DNA from 2 places in the Porticoccus litoralis genome. Region 1 is predicted to be linked to the other one. Evidence: predicted binding sites of a transcription regulator. Region 1 holds the regulator's gene; the other holds the start of a gene.
The links. The regulator FNR, encoded in region 1, switches genes on or off when oxygen is low (the NO sensors DNR and NnrR bind a similar motif). The targets are predictions, from matches to a motif close to TTGATNNNNATCAA.
Positions count from the first base shown of each region.

Region 2: a site for FNR is predicted at 2,900-2,913, ahead of hemN (oxygen-independent coproporphyrinogen III oxidase). Genes of this name have one in related genera too.

Region 1 is NZ_JAUUUU010000001.1:92,517-99,941, forward strand. Features, by position in the region: gene Q8A57_RS00440 (magnesium transporter) at 1-131, opposite strand, end outside; gene Q8A57_RS00445 (peptidase C39 family protein) at 383-1,495, opposite strand; gene Q8A57_RS00450 (DUF2817 domain-containing protein) at 1,492-2,598, opposite strand; gene msrA (peptide-methionine (S)-S-oxide reductase MsrA) at 2,751-3,356, shown strand; gene Q8A57_RS00460 (hypothetical protein) at 3,522-4,676, shown strand; gene fnr (fumarate/nitrate reduction transcriptional regulator Fnr) at 4,761-5,474, shown strand; gene Q8A57_RS00470 (OmpW/AlkL family protein) at 5,531-6,226, opposite strand; gene Q8A57_RS00475 (DUF4399 domain-containing protein) at 6,336-6,758, opposite strand; gene Q8A57_RS00480 (BolA family protein) at 6,845-7,159, opposite strand; gene Q8A57_RS00485 (sodium ion-translocating decarboxylase subunit beta) at 7,181-7,425, opposite strand, start outside.
Region 2 is NZ_JAUUUU010000001.1:293,332-300,756, forward strand. Features, by position in the region: gene Q8A57_RS01500 (TonB-dependent receptor) at 1-1,229, opposite strand, end outside; TPP riboswitch at 1,287-1,385, opposite strand; gene hemN (oxygen-independent coproporphyrinogen III oxidase) at 1,450-2,838, opposite strand; gene ppa (inorganic diphosphatase) at 3,125-3,661, shown strand; gene Q8A57_RS11105 (methylated-DNA--[protein]-cysteine S-methyltransferase) at 3,733-4,209, opposite strand; gene Q8A57_RS01520 (carbohydrate kinase family protein) at 4,669-5,805, shown strand; gene acs (acetate--CoA ligase) at 5,886-7,425, opposite strand, start outside.

The DNA.
Region 1 (7,425 bases):
TTTTCGGATGGAAGTTCTGTTAATACCTGATGGATCGTGTGCTGAGGCTGACCACCGAGTACAGCTGCAGCACTGATAGGCTCCAAGCTGGCCACTTTTGTAAACAATTTTGAATGGGGGCTACTATCCATTGCCTACCACCTTTTAACCTGGTTAATGATTATGCCTTTCAGCTTAGCAGAGCACTCTTGGCTGTGAATGATTCCCAATATCGCTGATTCGGAATCGGGATGATAGTCCTATCACCTGGGGTGACAGGACAATAACCACTTTTTCACCACGAGACTAAGAGGCGGCAATGGCAAAGTCCCCACAGAATACACCCTTATTTTTAGCACCTAATGCTGGTTTCGGCAGGAGATTATCGCGAGACGGAGGGCTTTTAGGGTTTATTGAGTATCAACGCTGTTCGAATCGGGTTTCGCCCAAATCGTGACATTTTCAAAAAATCTTCATTGGCAATTGGCAGGTGCTGATTATCAATGCCACTGGCACTCTGCTCGTCCGGGTTTGGATCGGGGTCATGGACATAGATACAATCTTCATCAAAACCACTCATGGTCACCCAGTGTGGGGCCTTGCGCCCGTCCATGCGGTAGGTGCTGATGAGGATAATTGGGATATTGCCCTTCCTGAATTCATTGATCAGGTCAGTATGGCGGAAATCCCGGTAGCGGATCTTGATGGACTGCTTTTTTGCCTGGGACACAAACTCTTGGTGTACCAGTTCAATCACCCGCTTTTTGTTTTCATCCCGGACACTGTCCACAAACAGTGTGGTATCACGATTGAGCCACACCTTTACACCGTAACCCCGCTGCTTGGCTGCCAGAGCAAGGCCCACCGGATGACAGCCTCCATGCCCGGACGTCATAAATATCGTGGTTGCTTCACGCCAGATCTGTAACTCCTCATGCTGATTCGGGCTATAGGATTTGGACAGGCCTCGCATGGCCATCATCAATGCTGCAGGGCCACAGGTAAAATTGGTTGTCTGGGGTATCCAGGGTATCGCCCGGTTTTCTGCTACGGGCGGCACCGTGCGTATGCACTTCTGCATGCGAAGCGCATCATGGCTGTCCTCGTAATAGTTGCGGTAAATACCAAAGGGCTGATAACCCAGGGAATTATAAAGAGCGATGGCCGCAGCATTGTCGACATTCACTTCCAGTCGCAAAAATACTCTGCCTGCTGCTTTGCTCAGCTTTTCGCCCTCCTCCATCAGTTTTCTGCCAATGCCAAAGCTCCTGAACGACGGGTCAATGGCGATGGAATACAGCCGGGCCAGCGCTGTACCTCGAAAGAAAATGATCAGGCTGTACCCCACCAGCTGGGAATCGGCTTCCGCCACGATGAACGCGCAGTGATCCACCTGAATCCAGTGCCGAAAGCTGCGTCGACTGAGTCGATCGCTGGTAAAGCAGATTTTTTCCAGACGCAACAAGGCAGCCAGATCCGACCCTGCTGCAGGCCGGAACTTTACATCTGAATTCATTTCGCTGCTCCCGAGTTTCCCGAAAGACCCTGAAAGGCCTGCTGTATGACCTGTCGTGCTCTGAAAATCACAGCCTCACGCCAGCCAATATCCTGAGGATTAAAATGAGCCTCCATTCGCGCCCCGGCTTCATCTTTGGACAAGGCATCTGGAACTCCTCCGCGCCAGGCACAAGCCTCATCATGTAACACGGCAAATAGTGAATCTGTGCCCAAGGTGCCAAATTCCAGTGTTACAAAACAGCTCTCGCTCCCCATCACCTTATGCCATCCGTAATCCAACAAACCGAGCTTGGGGACCGAGCAGGATGTTCCCCGATCCGGTAGCCCACAACCCGGACCAAACCATTGCCTGGCGGTGCGAACGGAACCGCTATCCGCGGGATGATCACAGATCACCTCACCGTATCCATAAGGTCCCAGACCCGTATGAACGTCAATGACCGCCAACTGCCTTTCTGACAGTCTGAACCCATTGATCAAACCCTCAATCACTTCGCGACTGAAGCTGGGGCCTGAACCACCATAAAACGGTCCATCGGGGTCGGCGTACTGACCGCCACTATAGGCAATTTCATACTCCCGCTGCCCCACTCTATTACGAAAGCTGTGGATAGCACGTTCCCGTACTGCGCTATCAACAATCCCCAACAAGGGTTGAAGCTCCAGGTACCCAGGGTTCTCGGGTAGAGGTTGGGTGAAATCGATAAAGTTTCTGTTAACGTCAATACCCTGGTCGTCACAGCGGCGGTAATTGGCGTAACCCCAGGGATTAAGTGCATGAATCAGTAGCAGAGCCGTATCGGGGGGCAAATGCAACAGACCGGTATCCAGCTGGCGAAGACAATCCAGCTCCACGGCACTGCCCGCATACCCCTCCACACCATGTGTACCACTGATCAGCACCAGAACTTTGGGAGCAGCGTCAGGGCCAACCCAAGCCGTTTGGCATCGCAGCTCCTGAACATGGTCCAGGGTGAAATCATTCTGGTGGTGAGTGGCGGATAGTCTGTGGAGGGCTTCTTGCCATAAATCACAGGCCTGGCGGTAATCCTTCGGGAAAATATCCTCGGAGAACGCCTGCAACAAACTGATGTACGACATACCAGCACCCTGAACGATATCGCGATCATAGCGGCAAAACGGTTAACCCGTAAGTGGTCAAATGCCTTTAGCACCCAGCGAAGCCGTTGAACCCTGTTCCTCGATTCGGGTCAAACAGACTTACAGATCATCAACATCCATGGTTAGGAATTATGCGCGTTCGTGCCGTACTCATATTAGCTATTATCGTCCACTCTTCTCTGGCCTTTTCAGCCACCGAAAAAGCCATCTTTGCCGGTGGTTGTTTCTGGTGCATGGAGCCGCCTTTTGACAAGCTGGAGGGTGTCATTACCACGGTCTCCGGATATACCGGTGGCAGCAAGGAAAACCCCACCTACCGTGAAGTATCCTCCGGTCAAAGCGGCCATTTTGAAGCAGTAGAAGTCACTTACGATCCAGAAATGATCACTTACCAGCAGTTATTGGTAACCTTCTGGACGAATATTGATCCGCTGAATAGCAAAGGTCAGTTCTGTGACCGCGGCAGCCAGTATTTAAGCGCTATCTTTTATCTCAACGAAGCGCAAGAAAAGGCCGCAAGAGCATCCAAACAGGCACTGACCGATAGCTACCTGTTCAACAAGGACATCGTTACCCGAATACTACCCGTGAAAACGTTTTTCCCTGCGGAAAGTTACCATCAGGATTACTACATGAAGAACCCGCTGAAATACCACTACTACAGGAATGGCTGTGGTCGCGATGTTCGTCTTAAGCAATTATGGAAAGGAGCAACGCTTCCATTTTCATCCAATTAATGACGCTTTGCCTATTTCCCTGAAGACAGGCTTGTATAAAAAACTGGCACCTGCCGAATTAGCCAGGGCTGAAATTCCACACCGGTTTGACGCATATCAACTGTCAATCCGCGAGCTGGGGTTAGTGTTACCCAATCCCCGCAGAAACATCACGGGCAAGGGAACATGTACAGCAATGAAAACTCAACTGGCGCCTTCCACGCTCACTCGCCAATGGAAGCAGAGGTATTTAAGCCATTGCTTACCTGCGCCCAAGGAAAGTTGTTTGATGACCACCCCTTTGCCAGCCCTATTGCCCTGAATCTATTTTTCCCCAATGAGCCCTATCCTGACTATGTCGACTTGCTCACTCGTGAGATTGGTTTTTACGCAAAACATTTCCAGCATCGACGTCTGACAAAAATATGGTTTCGCGGCAAACCGCTGTTGACCATGAAAGCTGGCGAACTAGCCGAACTGGCTTTTTATACTCACCAGCTTTTTTCCAGAGAGCCAGGCGGCTCAGAAGAATATGGGTTTGAGTGCCAGCCAAGCGATATTACTCCGGGCAATCTTGCCTTGATGAAGGGTCTGCGTTTCAACCATCTGACCTTTTCCCTGAATACATCCCTGCCACCCAAAAAGCAGAAAATCTCACAGATTCTGTCACTCATCGATGAATATGATTTCCAGGAGTGTCGTTACCGAATCGATATCGCAAATACTGACCCGGATACTCTCATCTGCTGGCTCGATACGCTGATAACCCATCTTCCACGCATGATTGAAATACAGGGCCTCGATGAGATGGACGGTTCTGTAACACTGGCATCACTTGCAGATCATTTCAGTGTTCAGGGATATCACCTATTGGGGGACCGTTTTTTTGTTCCTGCTGATCACATGCTGTTATCGCTTAAGAAACAATCAGACCTGCAATATACACCTTGGGGTTTATGCCAACGTCAATTGGGCGACTGGCTGGGTGTCGGGGTTGATGCTTTAGGAAAACTGGGTAGTGGTTATTATCAGAACCACTTGTCATCACACCAATACCGCGATGCCATTCGCAACAATCAGCTCCCCATCAGTTTCAGCGCCTCCTACGCTGAAGGCCATGAAAAGACCCTAGCTTGGAAACTGGTTGACCAGCTCCTTTGCTATCACTGTCTGCCCGAACAATCCATCACGGCTACAGCCAGGATTTCTGAAAACATCCACGAGGTAATAGCAAAAGCGGAGAAACTGGCTTGGTTAAACCGGCATAAAAATGCCCTGATACTGGCGGAAAACGGCCTGAACCATCTGACACAATTCTGCCAGGAACTACAGAGCCTCTGAGACAACCCCTCAAACTTTCATCCAGATGACCTATAGGGTAATCAGCTATATAATCCCTGGCTAATACCACACGTGATCATTTCCATGGATGCAAAGTGCCCACACAATAGTGAAGTAAATTGTGGCGATTGCCGCATGAATGCTCTCTGTTTGCCATTAGCCCTTCAAGCAAAGGAAGTAGAGCGCCTCGATGAAATTGTTCAGCGCGGCCGTCCACTTCAACGCGACAATCACATATACAGGGCTGGCGAAGAGTTCCGCTCTGTTTATGCAGTGCGCAGCGGCTCTATCAAAAGCTATACCGTTAGCAATGATGGTGTTGAACAAGTCACCGGCTTCCATCTTCCTGGTGAAATTTTCGGTATGGACGGCATCGGTCAAAATCGCTATACCAACTCTGCCACCGCCATGGAAACATCATCTGTCTGTGAGATTCCCTTTAATCGGCTGCAAGAGTTGAGTATCGCCATTCCTACCCTGCAACGACATTTTTTCCAACTAATGAGCATGGAAATCACCAACGACCAGCACCTGATCACCCTGCTCAGCAAAAACAGCGCCGAAGAGCGTGTGGCAACGCTGTTGATTAGTATTTCCAACCGCAATCTGCGTCGCAAGCTATCCCCTACACGCTTCCGTCTCCCTATGTCGCGAGCGGACATCGGTAACTACCTTGGCCTGACCGTCGAAACGGTTAGCCGGGTGTTTGGCCGTTTCCAGAAACAGGACATGCTACTGGTGGACAAGAAAGAAATTGAAGTACTTGATCTGGAAAAACTGAGGCAGCTTGCCAACTGAATACTTCAACAAAAAAGCCGGGCATCTGCCCGGCTTTTTTTGTCTACAAGACTGACTTAAAATTTGTAACCAACACCAATCATATAAACCCAAGGATCGATATCCACCTCGGTCTTAACTACACCAGCAGCAGTATCGATTTTGGCATCAGTATCGATATCAAGATACCAAACACTGGCGTTAATCAACCAATGTTCATTAATCATATAATCCATACCTGCTTGGAAAGCTAACCCCCAGGAAGCATCCAATTCCATGCTTCCGTGGCCCAAAAGAGTTTCGAGTTCACTATCCACTTCTTCATCAAAGAAATTGGTGTAGTTGATACCGGCACCGATGTAGGGCTGGAATTTAGAATCAGACGCCATCGGGAAGTACTGCAGGGTCAATGTTGGTGGCAGGTGCTTAGTTGAGCCCGCATCCACTTTGCCGGCACCTATGCCTGTGAGGTCAGCTTTGATGTCGTGCTCAAAGGGGGTAGCCGCCAAGAGGCCAAGACCCAAATGATCGGTAAGCATATAAGTGAAGGTAATACCCAGCTGAGTATCATCATCAACTTCAACCTCTGTGCCAGGTAATGTTGCACCGTCAAGCTTGAGAGCATCGCTATCATCATTTGGATCAACGTTAGCTGCACCAGCACGCACAATAAAATCGCCCGGCTCATAAGCCATGGCCGCTGTTGCTCCCATCAACAAAGAGCCCGCCAAAACTGTATTAATGGCCAGTGATAATACTTTTTGCTTTTTCATTTACTTTCTCCCGTGGGGTAACACCTAAAACATGGGAGTAGTAAATCAGCTTGGGTACTTACCGAACTTGATCTGGATTAAGTAAATGAGGCCACCCAATTGAGCTAGATCAATTGACAGTGATTGTCACCAGTTCCGACAACACTGGGGGGTTGTGGGGGATATGGTGATGGTCTCCAAGAAGCAGCTGCAGTGTATGTTTACCCGGAGCCAACTCAATAGTCACCTCGGTCTGCCCACCCCCAAAATGCTTGTGATGATCATCGGCCGGTATCGGGCTATCCATTGCCGGCAGCTCTGCCACATCAATCAATAGGTGGTGGTGACCGGTTTTAGCTTTTTCAACGCCCGCTGGTGCCACACCAATGCCACTGAGACCAAATTGCACGGTAACCGGACTGGTGACCGTTGCCCCGTCGGCTGGTGAAATAATATAAGCCTTGGCAGCCTCAGGCGCGGGAGTTTCACCGGCCATCAGCAGCGGAGATACGGCAATTGCCGCAGTTATCATGAGTGTTTTGACAAATTTCATGGTTTTCCTCAGATTGTTGTATTGATTATTGCTCACTACTTTACACAAGAATTTTCGCCTGATCAGCTTGTCAGGGAAAAGGCATATCAGCCTGACTTGCCACCCCCCAGGCACTGGGGTGAATCAGGCGCCTGGGCACGTGCAGCCCATTCACCAGGTAAGTAAGTATGCAATGCCAGAGCGTGAACCCCCGCGTCCAACTCATCACCCAGCAGGCGATAGACCTGTTGGTGACGCTGCACTTGTCTCTGTCCCTCAAAAGCACTGGTGACAATCACCAGCTTGAAATGGGTTTCGGAATTGGGTGGCACGGAATGCATATGGCTCTCATTGATCACCTCAAGATGATCCGGGCTAAGTGCCCGCTGTATTTTGTCTTCAATCGTTTGCTTAACGCTCATCGTTACCTCTTTTGTACAACCTTAACCGCCTACTAGCGTGATCATAACACCGGCGGCTACTGCAGAGCCGATAACCCCTGCCACATTAGGACCCATGGCATGCATCAGCAGGTAATTGTGCGGATCTGATTGCAATCCCATTTTATTGGAAACCCGCGCAGCCATGGGTACGGCTGACACACCTGCTGAACCGATCAGGGGGTTGATGGGATGTTTGCTCAACAGATTCATCACCTTGGCCATAAGCACACCCGCTGCCGTACCAA
Region 2 (7,425 bases), 200 kb from region 1:
AGTTTCAGGTTATCCGTCAGCCAACTCCCCAGCTGACCATAGATCGCCCGGTTGCGGGTCTCGAAATCACTTTTGAAGTCCCCACTGGCATAGGTGTATTCCCGCAACAGGGATTCATCCTGAAACCGGTAATAAAACCCCAGCACCCAGTCCGTAGAATCGCGAAACAGGCGGCCATCGTCCTTGGAGACCAGGCGAATATCCACGGTACCGTTTTCGCGGTCACGGAGGTAACGGTCAAAGGAACTGTACGCCCAGCCATCACAGGGTTGGCCCGCACATATGTCGCTATAGGTCCAATCCTCGTCAAAACTGTATTCGAGATTGTTCTCGGCGTAGCTGACAAGGCCGATAACATCAAAACCCTGAAATCCGCGCCAGCTATTTTCAATCGCCAGTGCTGTGGACTCCTGACGATCCACACCCGGCTGATCTGACAACGTATGGCGGGTGTTATCCAATGAGAAATCGTCATAACCGTTGTCAGCATCCAGATAGAACGCCGTCAGATTGACCTGCCAGTCATCGCTGGCGCGCCAGTCTAGCTTGCCCCGGGCCGTCAGCTCGTCGAGGTTACTGGTATCGTGGCGGTTAAGATAATCGTTGTCGATATAGCCATCAGTGCGGTGACCCTGAACCGCCAGCCGGTAGCCCATTGACTCTGAAATCGGGCCACTCAATACCGCACTGGTGGTGCGGGTTTCGTATTCGGCGATGGTCGTCTCTACACTACCCTCAAAGATATCCGTGGGATCGTTGGAACGTATATTGATCAGGCCCGCCAGGGCGTTGGCACCGTACAGAGTGCCCTGCGGACCACGCAGAATCTCTATCTGCTGCAAATCGAGGGTGGTGGCGGCACCACCGACACCACTGAAATCTATGCCATCGATCAGCAAACCCACAGAAGGATTCATCGGCGCTACAAACTGACTGCGATCACCAATACCGCGAATCTGTACGTATTTTCCCCGTGACGAGCCGCTGGAAAAATTGACGTTGGGCGCCAGGTTCAGAATCTGTTCGATATGGGTGGCACCGCGACGTTCAATGGTCTTGTCGTCGATAACACTGATACTGCTTCCCGTTTCGAGCAACGACAGCCCCCGGAATTCAGCGGTGACCACCACCTCTTCCACGGCGGTTGCTGACAGGGCTTGTGTGGCGAATAGGCCACTGATAAAAAACAGCGCGCCGATGATGGCATCGGACTTTTTACAGAACTTCATGAAATTGAGCCTCTATAACAATGTTATGGAGACCCGGATATGGGAGGAGTGAACGTTTGAATTTTTGCGTCCTATCCCTACGCCGGTACTATCCGGATCAGGTTCAAAGGGTCCATCCGAAGATGTCTCAGGCTAATGCCACCCCTTAGGAAATGACGCATGCGATTGGCATGCGACGGTGCAATTTTACGCGAATGAACCGACCGCACAATGGTCGGAGCTAAATAATTTTTGAATAGCGGATTTCTGACCGGGACTGGTTGATGTAGGCATCAAAGGTCATGCAGATACGACGAATCAGCAGTCTCCCCGCCAGGGTCACACGGATGCCCGAGGCCGTTAACGCCACCAGGCCATCGGCCGCCATAGGCTGTAACTGTTCCAGCTCAGCAGCAAAATAGTCTTTAAAATCAATATCAAAACGGCATTCAATATCGACAAAATCCAGTTCAAACTGACAGATCAACTGTTTGATCACCTCTTGCCGCAACAGGTCGTCTGCACTTAATTCAAAGCCCCTCACCACCGGCAGGCGCCCGGCGTCGATGGCGCCCTGGTAGTCTTCAATCTGCTTGTGGTTCTGGGCAAAAACATTATCAATGGCGCTGATGGCCGACACCCCGAACGCCACTAGGTCACAACCCCCGTGGGTGGAATAACCCTGAAAATTTCTCTGCAACAATCCCTGCTGCTGGGCCACAGCCAGCTCATCATCGGGGCGGGCAAAATGATCCATACCGATGTACACATAACCGGCACCCAGCAAAACCTCGGTAATGCGTTCCATCATCAGAAGCTTTTCTTCAGCACTGGGCAGCGCCGATTCATCAATCTGTTTCTGCACTTTGAACAAGTGTGGCAGGTGGGCATAGTTGAACACTGAAAGTCGATCAGGGGCGAGATCAATAATACTCGCCAGAGTGCGTTCAAAGGTGTTCCAGGTCTGGTGCGGCAGCCCGTAGATCAGGTCCATACTGATGGAGTGGAATCCCTCATTTCTGCCCGCCTGTACCAGTTCCCTGACTTCCTCTACGGAGTTAAAGCGATTCACTGCCTGCTGTACGGTGGGGTCAAAATCCTGAATACCCATACTGAGGCGGTTGAAACCCAGCTCTCTCAGACAGCCGATAGTGGCAACATCCATATCTCCTGGATGAATTTCGATTGAATATTCCCCGCTGTCGTCTTCCAGCAGATTAAAGTGCTCACGGGTAGCCGCCATCAGCAGACGTTTTTCGTCATCGCTGATGTAGGTTGGCGTGCCACCACCCCAGTGCAATTGATGTACGGGTCGGGAACGGTCAAACAATGCACCCTGGCGGGCCACTTCTTCCATCAGGCGCTCCAGATAGGGCATGGCACGCTTGCGATTGGCGGTGATGATCTTATTGCAGGCACAGTAATAACAGACGGTGCTGCAGAACGGGATATGGAAATACAGAGACAGTGGTCTACCGGCGGCATTACTGCGCGTGATGGCCTGACGCAGATCGGCCTCGCCAAATTGATTATGGAATTGGGGGGCCGTCGGGTAAGAGGTATAACGGGGGCCGGACAGATCATAACGATCAATTAACTGTCGGTCCCACACCACGGAGCTGCTCGTCACTGAATAGGTTCCTGAATTGGGTTAAAAAACGCACAGTCTAACGTGCTTGAGCCGGGGGTAATTGATACCCATCAAGCAACCTGCCCACAGACCGGTTTGGCGCCCCGGCCGGCCAACCACTTTACTGCAGCTTTTACCGGGTCTTCTGCCACTACTTTAGCCGCAATCCCCATAGCTGAAAACCGTAGTAGACCAAGGTGTAACTGGCAAAGGCCCCATGTGGCCAGTATAATCCCGCCACTTCGTAAAGCAGCTTCACAAACCGCTAGAAAAGAGAACACGAAACATGAGCTACAACAAAATTCCCGCTGGCAACGACCTGCCAACTGATATCAATGTGGTTATCGAAATTCCCGCCAACCACGACCCGATCAAATACGAAATCGACAAAGACAGCGACGCTATTTTTGTTGACCGTTTTGTCGCTACGCCCATGTTCTACCCAGCCAACTATGGCTACATCCCGCAAACACTGTCTGAAGACGGTGATCCCCTGGATGTACTGGTCGTGACACCTTACCCGGTAATGCCAGGCTCCGTGATTCGCAGCCGCGCCATCGGTGTTCTCAACATGACCGATGAATCCGGTGTCGACGCCAAACTGCTGGCCGTACCGCACACCAAGCTGACCAAGCTTTATGATCATGTTCAGGAAATCGGTGACCTACCGGAACTGCTCATCAACCAGATCAAGCATTACTTTGAAAACTACAAAGCCCTGGAAGCAGGCAAATGGGTGAAAGTCGACGGCTGGGATAACGCTGAAGCAGCCCGCTCTGAAATCACGGCTTCCCGCGAGCGCTACCTGAAAGAAGAAGGCTGATAGGTTTACCCACAACCTTCTCCAAAAAACCCGGCAATTGCCGGGTTTTTTATGCCTTCACGGAGTGGGCTTTACGCGGCCCTGGAAACCCGATCCCGTTCCCAGTCCAATATCGCCCTTTTGCGCTCCACGCCCCAGCGGTAGCCCCCGAGGCCGCCATCACTGCGTACCACCCGGTGGCAGGGAATGAAATAAGCAATGGGGTTTGCGCCAATGGCATTGGCCACAGCACGCACAGCTTTAGGACGGTCGATGGCGTCTGCTATTACCTGGTACGTAGTTGTCATCCCAAGGGGAATCTCCAACAGCGCCTGCCAGACCTGACGCTGGAAAGCCGTACCCTGAACATCGAACTGTTCCACTGTCGTGGCCGGCTCACTCATCAATGAGGCGAACACAGCCTGCGCTCGCCCATCCGCACGTTGACACCCTGCCAGAGTTACACCCTGTGCCGTATCTTCAAACCAGAGACGTTGGATGCCCTGCCGACTACCGACCAATAACGCCCCACCCATTGGCGTGACCACACTACCCCAGTACAAATCCATTCTTTGCCTCCTAGCCGTCATGGTTGCTCGCTGCTAACCACATTGCTGTGAACGCCTGTCACACCATTGGCAATCAATCAGGGTTTCAGTTTAACGCGCTTCACCTTCACCTGCTCGCTTTCACAGAGCGTTTATTTCCCCAAAAACACCCGTCCATTGAGCCACGATCTAACCTCTCTATTCCCGCGCAAGATTGGATGATTGAGAAGACGAAGGCGAATACTCGGCACTCCTAGCCAGGGACCTGCCAGTGTTCTGGATATCTTCGACCGGAGAGGCAAACCCGACACTTGGGAAAAACGTACAGTTGGCTCATCAATCTGGATGGCATGCTGTGTCCAGATTCTCCCAAGGCCCCAAATGTCGGGGCTTTTTTTATTTTAATTTCACTCTCTCTCGCCAGGATTTTCAGGCCACACTATAGTGATAGAAACAGCTTTATTGACCGGGAGATAAACTGTGACAGAAATAACCGATCGTGTGCTGGTTATCGGTTCCGTCACTATCGACAACATCGTCTCCGTGGCCCAGGAAGCCATTGAGCGTATTTCCCTACACAATGGGGAAACGTCTTTCCTGCTGTTGGAACAGGGACGAAAAGTGGAAGCGGAAAGCATTTCCAGCCACGTGGGAGGGGGAGCAGCCAATGTTGCCGTGTCCATGGCCAGGCAGGGACTGGCCGTGGATGTACTGGCCCTGGCCGGCGATGACCTGAACGGCAGGAAAATATACCAGCGTCTTATCGACGAGGGCGTGGGTGTCGACTACTTTTTCACCCAACCAGACTGGCAGTCCGGCAATTCAATCCTGATCTATTCCCACGATAAAAACGCCGCCTTATTCACCAAGCGCGGTGAAAACAGTGGAATTGAAGGGCAACTACCGCATATCGATTTCAGTCGCTATCGGTTGGTCTATGTGGGTTGCCTTTCCAGTCTTTCCCGCCACGCCCTGCCCCGCATTGTGGAACTGGCTAAAAGCGCTGGCTGTCTGGTGGCACTGAATCCCTGCATGGGCAGAGACGAGGAATCCATCGAGCAGTTTCTGAGTGTGGCGGAAGATATTGACTACCTGTCACTCAACAAGCAGGAAACCATTGACCTGTTGTCCCTGACCCACAGGAGGCTGTATACCAAACTCCCCCTGTTGGCGACAGACATCGAAATAAAACCACCGCTGATGCGATCAGGCCTGCATGTCAATGATTACTGGTTGCCCCTCAACGATGTGATGTCGATGATCTGCAGCACCGGACCACGCTTCTTTTCCCTCACCGATGGCGGCGATGGCGCTTACCTGTTCGACAGCAAACAGTTACTTTACTGCCCTGCGGCTCTAATAGAACCCAAGGGTACCGCTGGGGCCGGAGATGCTTTTGCCTCGACCATCGTGGCGCAACTGCTCGAAGGCAACGACTCCGCAAAAGCGCTTTGGGTTGCCACGAAAAATGCTGCCAGTGTGGTGGCCCATATAGATACTCAAACTGGACTTTTAACGCTGAGAGACATTGAGCAACTCCTGGCAACTGAAAATACTGGGCAAACAGTCATCCGTATTGGCAAAACGGTAGTGCCAGATGAAAACAGGGCTTTTTAGAGATCACCTGACAAATAATAAATGCCATAAAAAAAGCCCGCTCTGCGGGCTTTTTTCGGTGAGAGCTGCTGAACCGGCAGTTAGCGGATCAGCCGATTCTCAATCAGGTCATCAACCACAGATGGATCAGCCAGGGTGGAAGTATCACCCAGGTTCTCCAATTCATTGGCGGCAATCTTGCGCAGGATACGGCGCATGATTTTACCGGAACGGGTTTTGGGCAAACCCGGCGCCCAGTGAATGTAATCCGGCTTGGCAATAGGGCCGATTTCCTTCACACAGATGCTGATGAGTTCCTTGCGGAGTTCATCAGAGGGTTCCTCACCACTCATCAGGGTGACATAGGCATAAATACCCTGACCCTTGATATCGTGTGGGCAACCCACCACGGCAGCCTCAGCCACTTTGGGGTGCAGTACCAGCGCACTTTCCACTTCGGCCGTTCCCATACGGTGACCGGAAACATTGAGCACATCATCGACACGACCGGTAATCCAGTAGTGACCATCCTCATCACGGCGGGCACCGTCACCGGTAAAGTAATAGCCCTTGAATGCCGAGAAATAGGTTTCCTGATAGCGGCCCATATCGCCATACACACCACGAATCTGTGAGGGCCAGGAGGCCTTGATGGCCAGGTTACCCTCACCGGGGCCTTCTATTTCCTTGCCGTCGGTATCCAGCAACACAGGCTGTACTCCAAAGAAAGGTACTGTGGCGCAACCGGGCTTCATGTCGATGGCTCCGGGCAAAGGCGTCAACATATGAGCTCCGGTTTCTGTCTGCCACCAGGTATCAACAATAGGGCAACGCTCCTCGCCAACCACCTTGTAATACCACTCCCAGGCTTCCGGGTTAATGGGTTCACCCACCGTGCCCAACAAACGCAGGGAGCTGCGATCGGTGTTTGTAACAAATTCGTCGCCCGCACCCATCAGGGAGCGGATGGCAGTGGGCGCGGTATAGAAAATATTAACCTTGTGTTTTTCTACCACCTGCCAGAAACGCGAAGCATCGGGATAGGTAGGGACCCCCTCGAAAATCAGGGTAATGGCTCCATTACATAGAGGGCCGTACACAATGTAGCTGTGGCCTGTGACCCAGCCGACATCAGCGGTACACCAGTAAACATCGCCTTCTTTGTAGTCGAAAACGTATTTATGGGTCATTGCCGCCTGTAACAGGTAACCGGCGGTAGTGTGCAACACGCCTTTCGGTTTGCCGGTTGAACCAGAGGTATAAAGGATAAACAACGGATCCTCGGCATCCATGTGTTCCGGCGGACAGTAATCCTTGGCCTCGGCGATGGCCTCGTGGTACCAGACATCGCGCTTTTCATTCCATTCCACCAGACCACGGGTTCTCTCCACAACAATACAGGTGTGAACATTCGGACAGTGACGTAATGCCGCATCGGCATTGGCTTTCAGGGGGACTTTTTTACCACCACGCAGGCCTTCATCGGAGGTGATGACCACCTGGCAGTCGGAGTCCAGAATACGATCTTTCAGGGCATCGGGAGAAAAGCCACCAAACACCACCGAGTGCACAGCACCAATGCGCGCGGTAGCCAACATGGCATACACCGCTTCCTGGATCATTGGCATGTAGATACAGACG